DNA from 3 places in the Mesorhizobium sp. genome. Region 3 is predicted to be linked to each of the others. Evidence: predicted binding sites of a transcription regulator. Region 3 holds the regulator's gene; each other region holds the start of a gene.
The links. Region 3 encodes LexA, which represses DNA repair genes until DNA is damaged. Its sites were predicted from a motif close to TGTTCNNNNTGTGTTCNG; they were not measured.
Positions count from the first base shown of each region.

Region 1: a site for LexA is predicted at 2,662-2,679, ahead of ACO07C_RS17880 (ImuA family protein). Genes of this name have one in related genera too.
Region 2: a site for LexA is predicted at 1,561-1,578, ahead of ACO07C_RS09885 (PA0069 family radical SAM protein). Genes of this name have one in related genera too.

Region 1 covers NZ_OZ245860.1:3,780,247-3,784,384, forward strand. The annotation lists gene ACO07C_RS17870 (error-prone DNA polymerase) at 1-181, opposite strand, end outside; gene ACO07C_RS17875 (DUF6504 family protein) at 178-1,650, opposite strand; gene ACO07C_RS17880 (ImuA family protein) at 1,592-2,638, opposite strand; gene ACO07C_RS17885 (metallopeptidase family protein) at 2,820-3,242, shown strand; gene ACO07C_RS17890 (DUF1737 domain-containing protein) at 3,334-3,540, opposite strand; gene ACO07C_RS17895 (HpcH/HpaI aldolase/citrate lyase family protein) at 3,585-4,138, opposite strand, start outside.
Region 2 covers NZ_OZ245860.1:2,021,154-2,025,291, forward strand. The annotation lists gene ACO07C_RS09875 (hypothetical protein) at 1-785, opposite strand, end outside; gene ACO07C_RS09880 (glycosyltransferase) at 987-1,502, opposite strand; gene ACO07C_RS09885 (PA0069 family radical SAM protein) at 1,653-2,807, shown strand; gene ACO07C_RS09890 (ribonuclease HII) at 2,961-3,656, shown strand; gene ACO07C_RS09895 (F0F1 ATP synthase subunit B) at 3,868-4,138, opposite strand, start outside.
Region 3 covers NZ_OZ245860.1:995,642-999,779, forward strand. The annotation lists gene ACO07C_RS04830 (GntR family transcriptional regulator) at 152-925, shown strand; gene lexA (transcriptional repressor LexA) at 1,405-2,130, shown strand; gene ACO07C_RS04840 (ComEC/Rec2 family competence protein) at 2,124-4,138, opposite strand, start outside.

The DNA of each region.
Region 1 (4,138 bases), 2.8 Mb from region 3:
TGGCCTGCTGCCAGGCGCGCACGACGCCAGCCACCGTGTTGCGGTCGGCGAGCCCGATCGCGGAGAATCCCAGAAGCTTGGCCACGACCACCAGCTCCTCCGGCTTGGAGGCGCCGCGCAGGAAGGAGAAATTCGACTGGATGCCGAACTCGACATAGGGGGTCGCTGTCAGCGCGTTCATGCGAACACCCCATGCATGAACCAGCGCGGCGGCGCTTGGGAGCCGCCATAAAGGCCTTGCCGGTAGAGCCAGTAGCGGCGGCCATCGGCATCCTCGATGCGGAAATAATCACGGGTCGATGCGGCCGCGTCGCTCGATGCATCATGCCACCATTCGGCGGCGATGCGCTCCGGGCCTTCGGCGCGCGTGACGCGGTAGAGCGCGCGCCGCCAGCGGAAATTCAGCGGCGGCCCCTCGGGCATTTCGGTCGCCGGCACCTCTATCGGTTCGGGCGCACGGAACAGCCGGATCGGCCGTTCCGGCGGAAAGATGGTCCTGGGCGCCTGCCTGTCCGGCCTCTTCGGCGGCGTGGTCCGTCGTGGCGCTTCGGTGAAGGGGATCGTGGCGACGGCGCGTTCGGGCAGGTGGCTTTCGACGGCGACTGGTTGGAGAACCGCGCCATCGCCGAGACGGGCGCGGATACGGTCGGCGAACAGAGAGATATCGGCTCCGTCATCGCTTGCCTCGCCAGCCAGATCGGCCTGCTGCACGTCGAAAGCGGCGGCCGACAGCACGGAAAGCCGCACGAGATCGAAGCCATAGCCGGCATCGATATCCTGCTCGAGCGCAGTCAGCCTTTCATGGAACAATTTCTGGATCAGCATGGGTTCGCGCATCGGCCGCGAGGTGCCGAGTGCGATGCGGCTGACGGCGCCGTCGACGCGAAAGAGCAGCAGTGCCAGCGTCCTGGCGCCTTCACCGCGGCGTTCGAGATCGGCCTTCAAGGTCGTCGCCAGCATGCCCACAAGCCGTTCGATCTCCTCGGTCAGGGTGACCGGCTCGGCCAGATGGCGTTCGACCGAAAGCGGCGCGACGGGAAGGCGCGGCGACACCGCCTCGTCGATACGGCCAAGCGCCTGGTCGAGGCGCAAGAGCAGGGAGGCGCCAAAGCGGCGCGCGAGCGGCGCACGCGGCGCCGCCATGACGGCGCCGGCCGTGCGCAGGCCCACACTTTCCAGGCTGTCGCGGGTCGCCGGTTCGATGCGCAGCGCGGCCAGCGGCAAGGGAGCGAGCAGTTCCTCCTCCCCGCCGCCAGCGACGATGCGGTCGCCCGAAAACCGTGCCGCCGCCCAGGCCGCCCCTGGGGTGGCGGCAAGTCCGGCACGGACATCGAAACCCTGATGGAAGAAGCGCGACAGGATGTCGTCCAGCATCGCGCGTTCGCCGCCGAAAAGATGCGTGCAGCCGGTGACGTCGAGGAAAAGGCCATCGCTGCTGTCCAGCGCCACCAATGGCGTGTAGCGGTCACACCAGTCGGCAAGGCCTTCGAGCAGGCGCCGGTCAGCTTCCGGATCGGCCTCGACGATGTCGATCGAGGGATGCATGGCGCGCGCGTCGGCCATGCCCATGCCGCGCTTCAGGTTGAGCGCTTCAGCCCGCTCGTCGAGGGCCGCGATGCGCTGCGCGTTCCCCTGGCGATGGCTGATCACGAGCGGTGGATGAGATGGCGTCGGATGATCCGACGGCCGGGAACGCCAGGACCGACCCAGCCGTTGCCGCAGGATCCTTTCCGCGGCGAGATGCGGGAACCACAGGGACAGGATTCTCTGCCCATCCTTTCTCTTTCCGTCCTTTCTGGGGCCGTCTTTCCTCGAAGCTGTGTTCATCGGGATTCCACTCCAGTGTGAATTGTCCGGGCAAGGCCGTGCGGCTCTTGCCGATGGTGATGGTGAAGGCCGGGCGGCCGATCGAACCGGCAAGCGGTCCGGCTATGGTTTCGCGCGCCGCGGCGGGCGTCGGCGTCAGGATGAGGCGAACGGGTGCGGCCGTCGGTTCGGGCTCGGCGGCCTGCCGCAGCAGGAACACCGGCCGGCCGGCACTCCGCGCCCGGGCGTGCAGCCGGCGCGTCGCGGTGAGATCCAGCCGTTGCGGATTGCCGCGGATTTCGAGGATGACGGCGGCGAGCGCGGTCATCCGGGCTGCCTCCTCGGCAACCCACAGCGCATCGACCAGTTTTGGCGCCTCGGAAAACAGCAGCTGTTCCGGCTCTATGCCGAAGAGCGAATGCAACCCCCTGGCATAGGGAAAGCCGGCCTCGTGGAAAATCTCCGATGTGCCGACCCACAGCACGGGCAGTCGCGGCCCCTGCTTGAGCATCAGGCTGATGAGCGACAAGGCGAAGCCGGCGACGGCTCCCGCATCCCGGGTTTCCGTGCCATGGATCTCGTTCAGGGCGGCTCTCGGCAGGCCACCGCTCAGCGCGGCGTCGAGCCGCGCGGCGCCGGTTCGCAGAAACGCATCCGGCGCGGACACGGCGACACCTCGGCGGACAAAGGTGACATCGGCGCCGAGCGAAGCATGGGCGTCATCAGGCGTGCCAGCCGGCGCCTCCAGGCGCTCGGGCAGCGTTCCCTCGATCTTCGCGATCTGGCGGCGCAGGGCAAAAACAGTTTCCCGCGCCACGGCGGTCATCGCCATCACGGTCAGCTTCCACTCACAATTGTTCCTGTTATGTTCTTATAGATTCCAGAGGGCATCCGAAGAGTCAAGCAGACTCATGGGGAATTTATTCCTGTCCGGCTGCTCGCGGGAGGATCGACCGTCCGGCATTTGCCTCGACCGGTCCGAAAGCCTATATGCCGGGTTCAAAGGAAAAAGCATGGCCCGCATCTACAAGACCCGCACCTGGCACGACGAACTTTCGCCTTCCATGGAGGAGATGGAGTTCCTGGCGCTCGAGGCCTATGCCCATCTGCCGGACGATTTCCGCAAGCTGACCGGCGAGATCGTCATCCAGATCGCCGAATTCCCGACCGACGAGATCATGGACGATCTGTCGTTGGAAACGCCCTTCGACCTGCTCGGCCTGTTCGAGGGACGCGGCATCGCCGAGCGCTGGAATCCGCAGACCGGCGAGGGACCGAACCGCATCACGCTCTATCGACGCGCCATTCTCGACTACTGGTCCGAGAACGAGGAAACGTTGGGCGACATCGTCACCCATGTGCTGATCCACGAGATCGGCCACCATTTCGGCCTGTCGGATGATGACATGGAGAAGATCGAAGAGGCGTCTGAGTAGCGTCCACCTTCGTCATCCAGGGTCTCCGCGACGTCGCTTCGCGACTGCTTATGCCCCAGGATGACGAGAGAAGGACAGGCGCCTTGCGAGCCTACCAGTCGCTTAGCTTGGTATCCGGCCCGTATTCCTGGCCGTCGACATCCTTGACCACGGCCTGGCCGCAGCGCATGGCCTTGGCTTTCTTGTCATAGGCATAGGTCGGCGAGCCGAACAGGTGCCAGCCCTTGTTCAGAGCCGCCGTTACCTTGTGGCAGAAGCTGGCATCGTCCGGGCCGGTCAGAAAGCGGTAGAGTTTCATCCGTCAAGTCCTGTCGTGATGAGTAGCACGTGCATCGGGCCCCATCATGCGCCGATGGCGGCTGCCTTCGCCAGCAGTTTTTCAGCCTGCGACAGATGCAGCCGCTCGACCATTTTTCCATTCAGCGCAATCACACCCTTGCCGGCATTTTCCGGCAGCGCGAAGGCGTCCTTCACCGTTCGCGCCTCGGCCACGGCGTCGGGCGACGGCGCGAACGAGTTGTTCGCGGCCTCGATCTGGGTGGGATGGATGAGGGTCTTGCCGTCGAAACCCATCGCGGCGGCTTCCGTGCATTCGCGACCGAAAGCGTCGAGGTCGCGAAAATCGTTGAAGACGCCATCGAGCACGTCGAGGCCGCCGGCGCGCGCCGCCAGAACCATCTGCAGCAGCCAAGGCACGAGATAGCGCCGGTCGGGCGTCGCCAGCACGCCGGTGTCTTTCACCAGGTCATTCGTTCCGGCAACGAAACAAGCCAGCCGTGAGGCCGGGTCGCGCCCGAGTTCGGCGATCGCGCCGATGTTGAGCATGGCCTTCGGGGTCTCGATCATCGCCCATAATTTCACATCGTCGGCAACCAGATTGTCGTCGAGCGCGTCGC
Region 2 (4,138 bases), 1.0 Mb from region 3:
ACCTCTTCGGCCGGATGCCCGACGAGAAGCGTCATCTGGTGCTTGAGAATGCGGCGGTTGTGGCTGCCCCGCACATAGACGTGCGGGCCGGTGTCCGCGTCGACCGGCACCAGGTAGAAGAAGAACTTCAGCATGCGCCAGTCATCGAGGTCGAAATGGTACTTGCCAAGCGAAGCCAGGTTCTTGTCGGCGTCGGTGGCCGCGCCGGTCGGGAAGCTCCACCAGACCCGCGTCGTGATGAGCTTGGCCTGACCGCCGAGATAGTGCGCGGCGATGTCGAGAAGCAGCGGATCGCGCTGTATGGCAAGCGCGGCTTCGCAGTCGAGGATGCGCTCGAAATAGTGCCCGCTGAGCAGCGGACGGCCGAAACGTCTTTCGGCGTCTGCATGTTCGCCCGGCATGAATTCGAGCCGGCGATCGAAATTGCCGAAGCACGGCGTGCGCCCGGCAAAGCGCGCGATTTCTTCATGGATCGATGGCGGCAGCACAAGCCCGGAAAACAAACCATCCGACCTCAGCGCATCAACGGCGGCCTCGCGGTTCACGCCCGCGAACATCGTCTCATGGACGGTCCGTGCCGGCAGTGCTGGTTTTGCGGCAAGCCAATGCAGCCGCCGCCCCGGCATCGTGCGCGCCAGCATGAACATCGGCAGCCATGCCGGATTTTCACGCAAGTCGGACAGGTAGGTTGGTATGCGCGCGGCGATACGCTGGAGCAGGCTGCCGTTTCGGGCCACGGCCTCGAGGCTTGCCGCGCCGGACTTGTCGGGAGTTGAAAGGCTCATCGGGATCCTCGGATATGAGGGCGGCACCGACAAAGCATCGGCCGCTCACCGCTCCGGCATAACCCAAACCCGATTAACCCACCTGAAGGCAGGGTACCCCCGCGTCATGCCTTGTGCAATGCACAATTGGCAATGTGCGGTGCAAAACTCATCCGCCGATCAAAGCTGGCTTGAGGTTGGACTGTTCAGCCGGCCATTCAGTCAGCGCGATTTCCTGGGCTTGGGCGGCGCGACCCATATCTCGGCGTCGAGCCTCCTCGTCGCCAGGCCTCGCGCAATCGCCTCCCCGCTGCCGGCGTTCTTCGAAAGCGTGCTGGCCTGACGCCTGTTGATCAACATGCCCTCCGCCAGAGCACGGTTTCCCGCGAAAACCCGTGACAGGAACGTGCGGCTGCCCCGCGCCGGGGAAAACCGTGCCGCCATGGTTTGCCTGGCTGTGTGGGCGACGACCTCGTCGGTCCATCCCTCCACCAGTCGCGCGCCAGGCTCGAGCAACAGCAGCCAGTCGCCCTTGGCCTGTCCGATGCCTAACGCCGTTGTGCCGGCCACATAGAGACAGCCAGCGTGCTCGGCGACCCGGTGCGTCTGGTCGGTCGAACCGGTATCGCAAACGATGACTTCGCGCACCACGCCCTCGACAGCCCCGCCGACCAGGGACGCAAGCGTGCGGGCGAGGCCCTCCTCGTCATTCAGGGTTTCGATGAGAACACTGAGCATGCTTAGCCGAATAGCGGAAACCCGGGCACTGCGCCAGTTTTTGCGGCGCACAATAAAAAGTTCTTGATTTGTTCTCATTCGGGAAATAGGAATAGTTTCATGAACAGAGCGATTCGACAGATTGCTGACAGTCCCTGGGAGAGGGCAAAGATGGAACAGATCGTGCGCGCGGACATTGCAGCCTTTGGGGCTGGAAGAGCCGAGATGGCAAATGCGATGATCGAGCAGAGCGGTGTACGTGTTCGTCCGGACCGCAACCGTGGACGGTCGGCGGGCATCAATCCGTCCGGCCGGTTCGAGCCGGTCAGCCGGCATGTTTTCGACGATGGCTGGAACTCGCTGGAGGAACTGCCGCCGTTCAAGACCGAAGTGCAGGTGGAGAAGCCGCGCACCATCATCACCCGCAATGAATCGCCGGACATCTCCTTCGATCGTTCGATCAACCCTTACCGTGGTTGCGAGCATGGCTGCGTCTACTGCTTTGCCCGGCCGACACACAGTTTCATGGGCCTTTCGCCGGGTCTGGATTTCGAATCGAAGCTATTCGCCAAGCCGGATGCCGCCAGGCTGCTGGACAAGGAGTTGTCGAAGGACGGCTACCAGCCGCGCACGATCGCCATCGGCACCAACACCGATCCCTACCAGCCGATCGAGAAGCAGTACCGGATCATGCGCGAGATCCTCGAAGTGCTGGAGGCACGCGGCCACCCGGTCGGCATTGTCACCAAATCCGCCCTGGTGACGCGCGACATCGACATCCTGTCGCGCATGGCCGAGCGCGGCCTCGCCAAGGTGGCGCTGTCGGTCACGACGATGGACCGCATGCTGGCACGCACGATGGAGCCGCGCGCGTCGACCCCGACCAAGCGGCTCGAAGCGATCAGGCAGCTTTCGGATGCCGGCATTCCGGCCTCGGTCATGGTTGCGCCGATCATACCAGGACTAACCGACCAAGAAATGGAACGGATTCTCGATTCGGCATATGCCGCGGGTGCGCGCGAGGCTGGTTATGTCGTCCTGCGCCTGCCGCTGGAGGTCAGCCCGATCTTCAAGGATTGGCTGCTGCGTCACTATCCGGACCGCTATCGCCATGTCATGTCGCTGATCCGTTCGATGCGCGACGGCAAGGACTACGATTCGGAATGGGGCAAACGCATGAAAGGCGCGGGTCCCTACGCCTGGCAGATCGGCCGGCGCTTCGAGATTACCGCCAAGCGGTTGGGCCTCAATGTCGAACGGCGTACGCTTCGGACCGACCAGTTTGTCGCCGCTGGAAAAGACCAGGTGCAGCTGACACTGCTTTGAAAGCGCAGTCCGCTGCGATGGTTTGATCTGTCGCGGCATCAAGAATCCCGTCCGGCCCGCCCCGGCCTGCAGACGGTGCCCTCCCGGTCCGGCGCCCCACCCGACCCGGAGGGACTTGCGGAGAATCGGAGCCGATGCGAACCTCGCCGCAACATGGCTCGCGCGCGTTCCGATTCTCCGCCTCTCTTCGAGATCATCGAGAGACCCGACTTCTCCTTCGAGACGAAGGCGATGGCTGAAGGCCTGTGGCCGGTAGCCGGCATGGATGAGGCCGGGCGGGGTCCGCTCGCCGGGCCGGTTGTCGCCGCCGCGGTGGTGCTCGATCCCGCAAATATCCCCGAGGGCCTGGATGATTCCAAACGCCTCAGCCATTTGCAGCGTGAGGCCTTGTTCCTGCGCATTCTTGGCTCTGCGCTGGGCGTATCGATGGCCTCCATCAGCGCCGAAGGCATCGACGGCAGCAACATCCTCAAGGCCAGCCTCGAGGCCATGCGCCGCGCCCTGGTTGGCCTGCCGGTGCAGCCGAAGCTCGCTCTCGCTGACGGGCGTGACGTCCCGCCGGGCCTGCCTTGCGCTGGACGCGCGCTGATCAAGGGCGACCAGCGCTCGCAATCGATCGCCGCCGCCTCGATCGTCGCAAAGGTCATGCGCGACCGCATGATGTGCGGCTGCGGCAGCCACCACGGCCGCTACGGGTTCGAGGTCCATATGGGCTATGCCACGGCCCGCCATCGCACGGCGATCGAGGCGCACGGGCCGGTGGCCCGACTGCACCGCGTGTCGTTCGCACCGTTCAGGCTTGGCGGAGCTGAAATGGCGGAAGAAAAGAGTTTCGCAGGCCTCGATTGAGTTGAGGATACCCTCCCCCGTCGAGCAGGAGATGTCGCCAAAGGCGACAGAGGGGGTCCTCTCAACTTGCCCGACGCTTCCTTTTGGCGAAGAAAGATGGGGTCTGCGCTTCACGCGCGGCTATCCCCTGCGCCGCTTCGCAGACCTCCCACACAACAAAAAAGCCGCCAGGTTTCCCAGGCGGCTCTTTTAAAGTCTAAGGAGATTAGGCTCAGTTGAGCTTCGCCTTCACATCCGCAAGCGATGCCTTGAACAGGTCCGCGCCGGCTTTTGCATCGACCTTGCCGGCAAGCAGCGCGCGCGCTGCTTCGACGGCGATATCGACGGCGCTCGCGCGCACTTCGGCGACCGCGTCGCGCTCGGCCTGACCGATCTTCTGCTCGGCAAGGGCCGTGCGCCGGGCAACATAGTCCTCGGTCTTCTTGTGCGCGTCGGCGGCAAGCATATCGGCCTCGCGCTTGGCGGCAGCGACAATGTCGGCG
Region 3 (4,138 bases):
TTTCCTCCCAGATTTGATTAGCGCCGCTTAAAGGACGGCAACCGCGGCGATCATGGTCAGTCGCTCCAGCCATGTCAAACATTATATATAATTCTTGCCATGCATTCGCATCATATATAATTTCTAGAACTCAGATAGCGGACGGATCGCGATGCAGGACCAGAAGAACTCCACGAAAACGGAGGCGGCCTATCAACTGCTGCGGCGAGACATACTCACCACCCGCCTTATGCCTGGCGCACCGCTCAAGCTGAGCGCGCTGCGCGGCATCTATGGTGTCGGCTGGACGCCACTGCGCGAAGCGCTGTCCCGCCTGGAGGCCGAACGCCTGGTCACAGCCATCAGCAATCGCGGCTTTGCCGTCGCTCCCGTGTCTCGGGCCGAGCTTGAGGACCTGGCACGCGCAAGAATGGTTGTTGAGATTCCCCTGTTCCTGGAATCGATCGAGAAAGGCGGCAGCATGTGGGAAGACGCCGTGGTTACCGCACATTACCGGCTATCGCGCTGCAAGACCGCCGTCGACGATCCCTCGGACGCGGCGGTCGACATATGGGACGAGAACCATGAGGCCTTCCACGCGGCACTTCTCAGCGCCGCTACATCGAGTTGGCTGTTGCGGTTCCGCTCGACCATCGCGGATCAACTACGCCGGCATCATCGCTTTCTCGGACTGGCGCCGACATTGCGGGCCGCCGCCGGCCTCAAGGATGGCTACGAAAAGGCCATGGACGCGCTGCGCGAAGCGATTGCGATCGAACACCACACTGCAATCATGGAGGCGGCGCTTGATCGCGACGTCGAGCGGGCAAAGGCGCTGATGACCGCCCATATCGGCTACACGCTGCATGTCTATGTCCACAGCGAGGACAGCGCGGCGAACAAATACACAGCGCGCGCCGGCAGCTCGAAAGCGGTCGGTGGATGATATCAACACCGCCGCATAGTCCAACGCCAGACCGGATCGCTTCCGCCCCGGGACCGGCTGGCCAGCCGGTTGCTCCCAGGCACAAGCGAGAGAAATCCCGCCAGCTTGACGCGAACACGCCGCCGTCAACCATCAGGTTGGCGTTTTGGTTTCGTTTCGTTCACGGATAGGCAAGACAAAGTCCCGCATCCATCCGGATTGCGCACGGTTTAACATGCAAGACAGCCAAGCTTGCCAAACCTTCGCAATCGTCTGGGAAGATGAAAAAATGTTATGGATTCAATCCGGTAACTTCGGATCTTGAACTACGCGTACGTAGCCGCGCCTGCATGGGCGAGAAGCATATGGTTTCCGCAGTCTGAACATATTCACTAAACTTTAAACGGTTGCGGAACACAAATGGAACAGATAGTGTTTGTTCTGGGTTTGTTTTTCTGATTCCGGTTTCAGATCCATCTTCGAAACCCCTGGGGGCCGCCATGCTGACGCGCAAGCAACATGAACTGCTGATGTTCATCCATGAAAGGCTGAAGGAAAGCGGCATTCCACCCTCGTTCGACGAAATGAAGGAGGCGCTCGACCTCGCTTCCAAGTCCGGAATTCATAGGCTGATCACGGCCCTTGAGGAGCGTGGCTTCATTCGCCGCCTGCCCAACAGGGCGCGCGCGCTGGAAGTGCTGCGTCTTCCCGATTCCATCGCACCTGGCCTCAACGCTGCCCGCAAGTTTTCGCCGAGCGTCATCCAGGGCAGCTTGGGTCGGCAGATCAAGCCGGCTGCCCCCTCGCGCCAACCCGCTGCCGGCAATGACGACGACGCCGTCTCGGCGATTTCCATCCCGGTGATGGGCCGCATTGCCGCGGGTGTGCCGATCGATGCCATCCAGCACCAGACCCATTCCATCTCGGTGCCGCCGGACATGATCACGGGCGGCGATCACTATGCGCTCGAGGTCAAGGGCGACTCGATGATCGAGGCCGGGATCTTCGACGGCGACACGGTCATCATCCGAAACGCCGACACCGCCAGCCCCGGCGAGATCGTCGTGGCGTTGGTCGATGAGGAAGAAGCGACGCTGAAGCGTTTTCGCCGCAAGGGTGCCTCCATCGCTCTCGAGGCCGCCAATCCGGCTTACGAAACGCGCATCTTCGGACCAGACCGCGTAAAGGTGCAAGGTAAGCTTGTCGGGCTGATCCGCCGTTATTGAGCCGGCACGGCAACGGGTTTGTCGGGCTTGACGTAGGGCGGTAGCCCCCTTGCCTCGCGTGAGAATTTTCTTTGCTGGTGCCAAGGCCGGTACGGTCTGTCGATCGCGAAGCTTATTGTCGGTCGTGAAACGGCTGATTGGGGGTCGAAGAAGACAGCGGCGCTTCCAGTGCGAGCGAGCTGTCGTTTGGTGACGACGAGAACGATGGGATTGTGGCATGGGTCGTAGGCCCTCGCGTCGTTGACGACGATCAGATCGGCAAAACGGCAGGCTTTCCACGCTTTCTTGCGATCCTCGGCATACGCAACGATCGCGCCGGATGGGTGTCGGGCAACGCACAGGTCGTCACCGCAATAGAAAGGCGCTCCCGGTGGCAGTTCGGCGGCATCGGCGATGTCGAATTGTTGATCGCTTGAGCCGAGGGTCTCCGGCTTGATAATGGTCTCGGACTTCAGCGCACGTTTCCAATTGTCGACCGTGAATTCATTGGGGCGTGCCCGGCTGACGGCGAGTTCGCCGCCGCCGATCGGCAACGCCACTAGGCGTGCATCTTCCGAAATCAACACATCCGGTGCGGGCGTATCGGAAATCGTCAGCAGGCCAGCAAGCGCGAACGGCAGCGACACCAGCCGCAGCCAGGTTGTCGCCATGGTTGCGATGACAAGGGCGATCGTAACAAGCAGGACCGACTGTAGCGAAATCAGCCCGACGGCGTCGATCGGCGAACGCTCGGAGAACCACGCCGACAGCGCGATCATGGCCGTTAGTCCCTTGCCCATGACATAGAGAAACGGCCCATCGGCGCCGAACGGCATTGCCAGCGCGCTGAAGACGGCAAAGGGCATGACGATCGCCGATACAATCGGCATGATGGCCAGATTGGCGAACAGGCTCAGTGGTGACACGCGCTGGAAATGCCAGATCGCGAAGAGTGCCGTTGCGCTGCCGGCGATGATGGACGTCATGGCAAGGCCGCCGGTAGCCAGCAGCAGTTTTCGCGTGAGGAAGACGGGCAGTGACCGTCGCGGCGGCGGCGTGCTGGCCTTGCGCGAGCGGTAGTCGGACCAGCCGGCATACGCACCGACCAGGGCGGCGGTCGCGGCAAAGGACATCTGGAAGCTTGGGCCGACCACCTCATGCGGCGAGATGGCGATAACGGCAATAGCGGAGATCGCCAGATTGCGTATGGTCAGTGCCGCCCGATCGAACAGCACGGCGACAAGCATGACCGAAAGCATGATGAAGCTTCGCTCGGCCGCAACCACGACGCCGGAAATCACAAGATAGGCGGCAATCGAGACAAGCGCGGCCGCCGCGGCATATTTCTTCACCGGGCGACGCGAGGAGAAATCCGGAAACAGCGCGAATGAGCCACGCAGCAGCAGCATGATCGTACCGGCGACCAGCGCCATGTGCAGTCCCGAAATAGAGATGACGTGATAGATCCCGGTACGCCGCATCGTCTCGTTGATCTCTTCGGGAATCCCGGCGCGAACACCGACGATAAGCGCCGCCGCGATCTCGCCTTCCGCCCCGCCGATGCTGGCACGGATATGGTCGGCGATGGTTTCGCGCGCATTTTCGATCGATGACGAAACACGGGCCTCGAGCGGCATGCCGTCGGAAGGAACAACGGTCGGATTGCTAAGGAAGAAGCCGCTGGCGCCAATGCCGGCGAAATAGCTGTCAAAGGAAAAATCATAACTGTCCGGCCGTACCGGACCAGTGGGTGGCAACAGCCGCACATAGCCGGCGATCTGGGAACCGGCGGTCATGTCGGGGGGTATTTTTCGCGCCGACAGGCGGACCCGTTCGGGCGCATAGCGCAGCGTTGGCCTTGCCGTCGAGAGGACATCAATCGTCAGGCGGACACGGCCATTCGGCATCAGATCCAGCGAGACGATGCGGCCGGTCAGCCGCGTCGAGATTTCGGAGCCGAGGATTCGCGTCCCGGCGCGCCATGTTTCGACCTTGGCAGCCAATACGCCCAGCGCGCACAGCAGCCCCA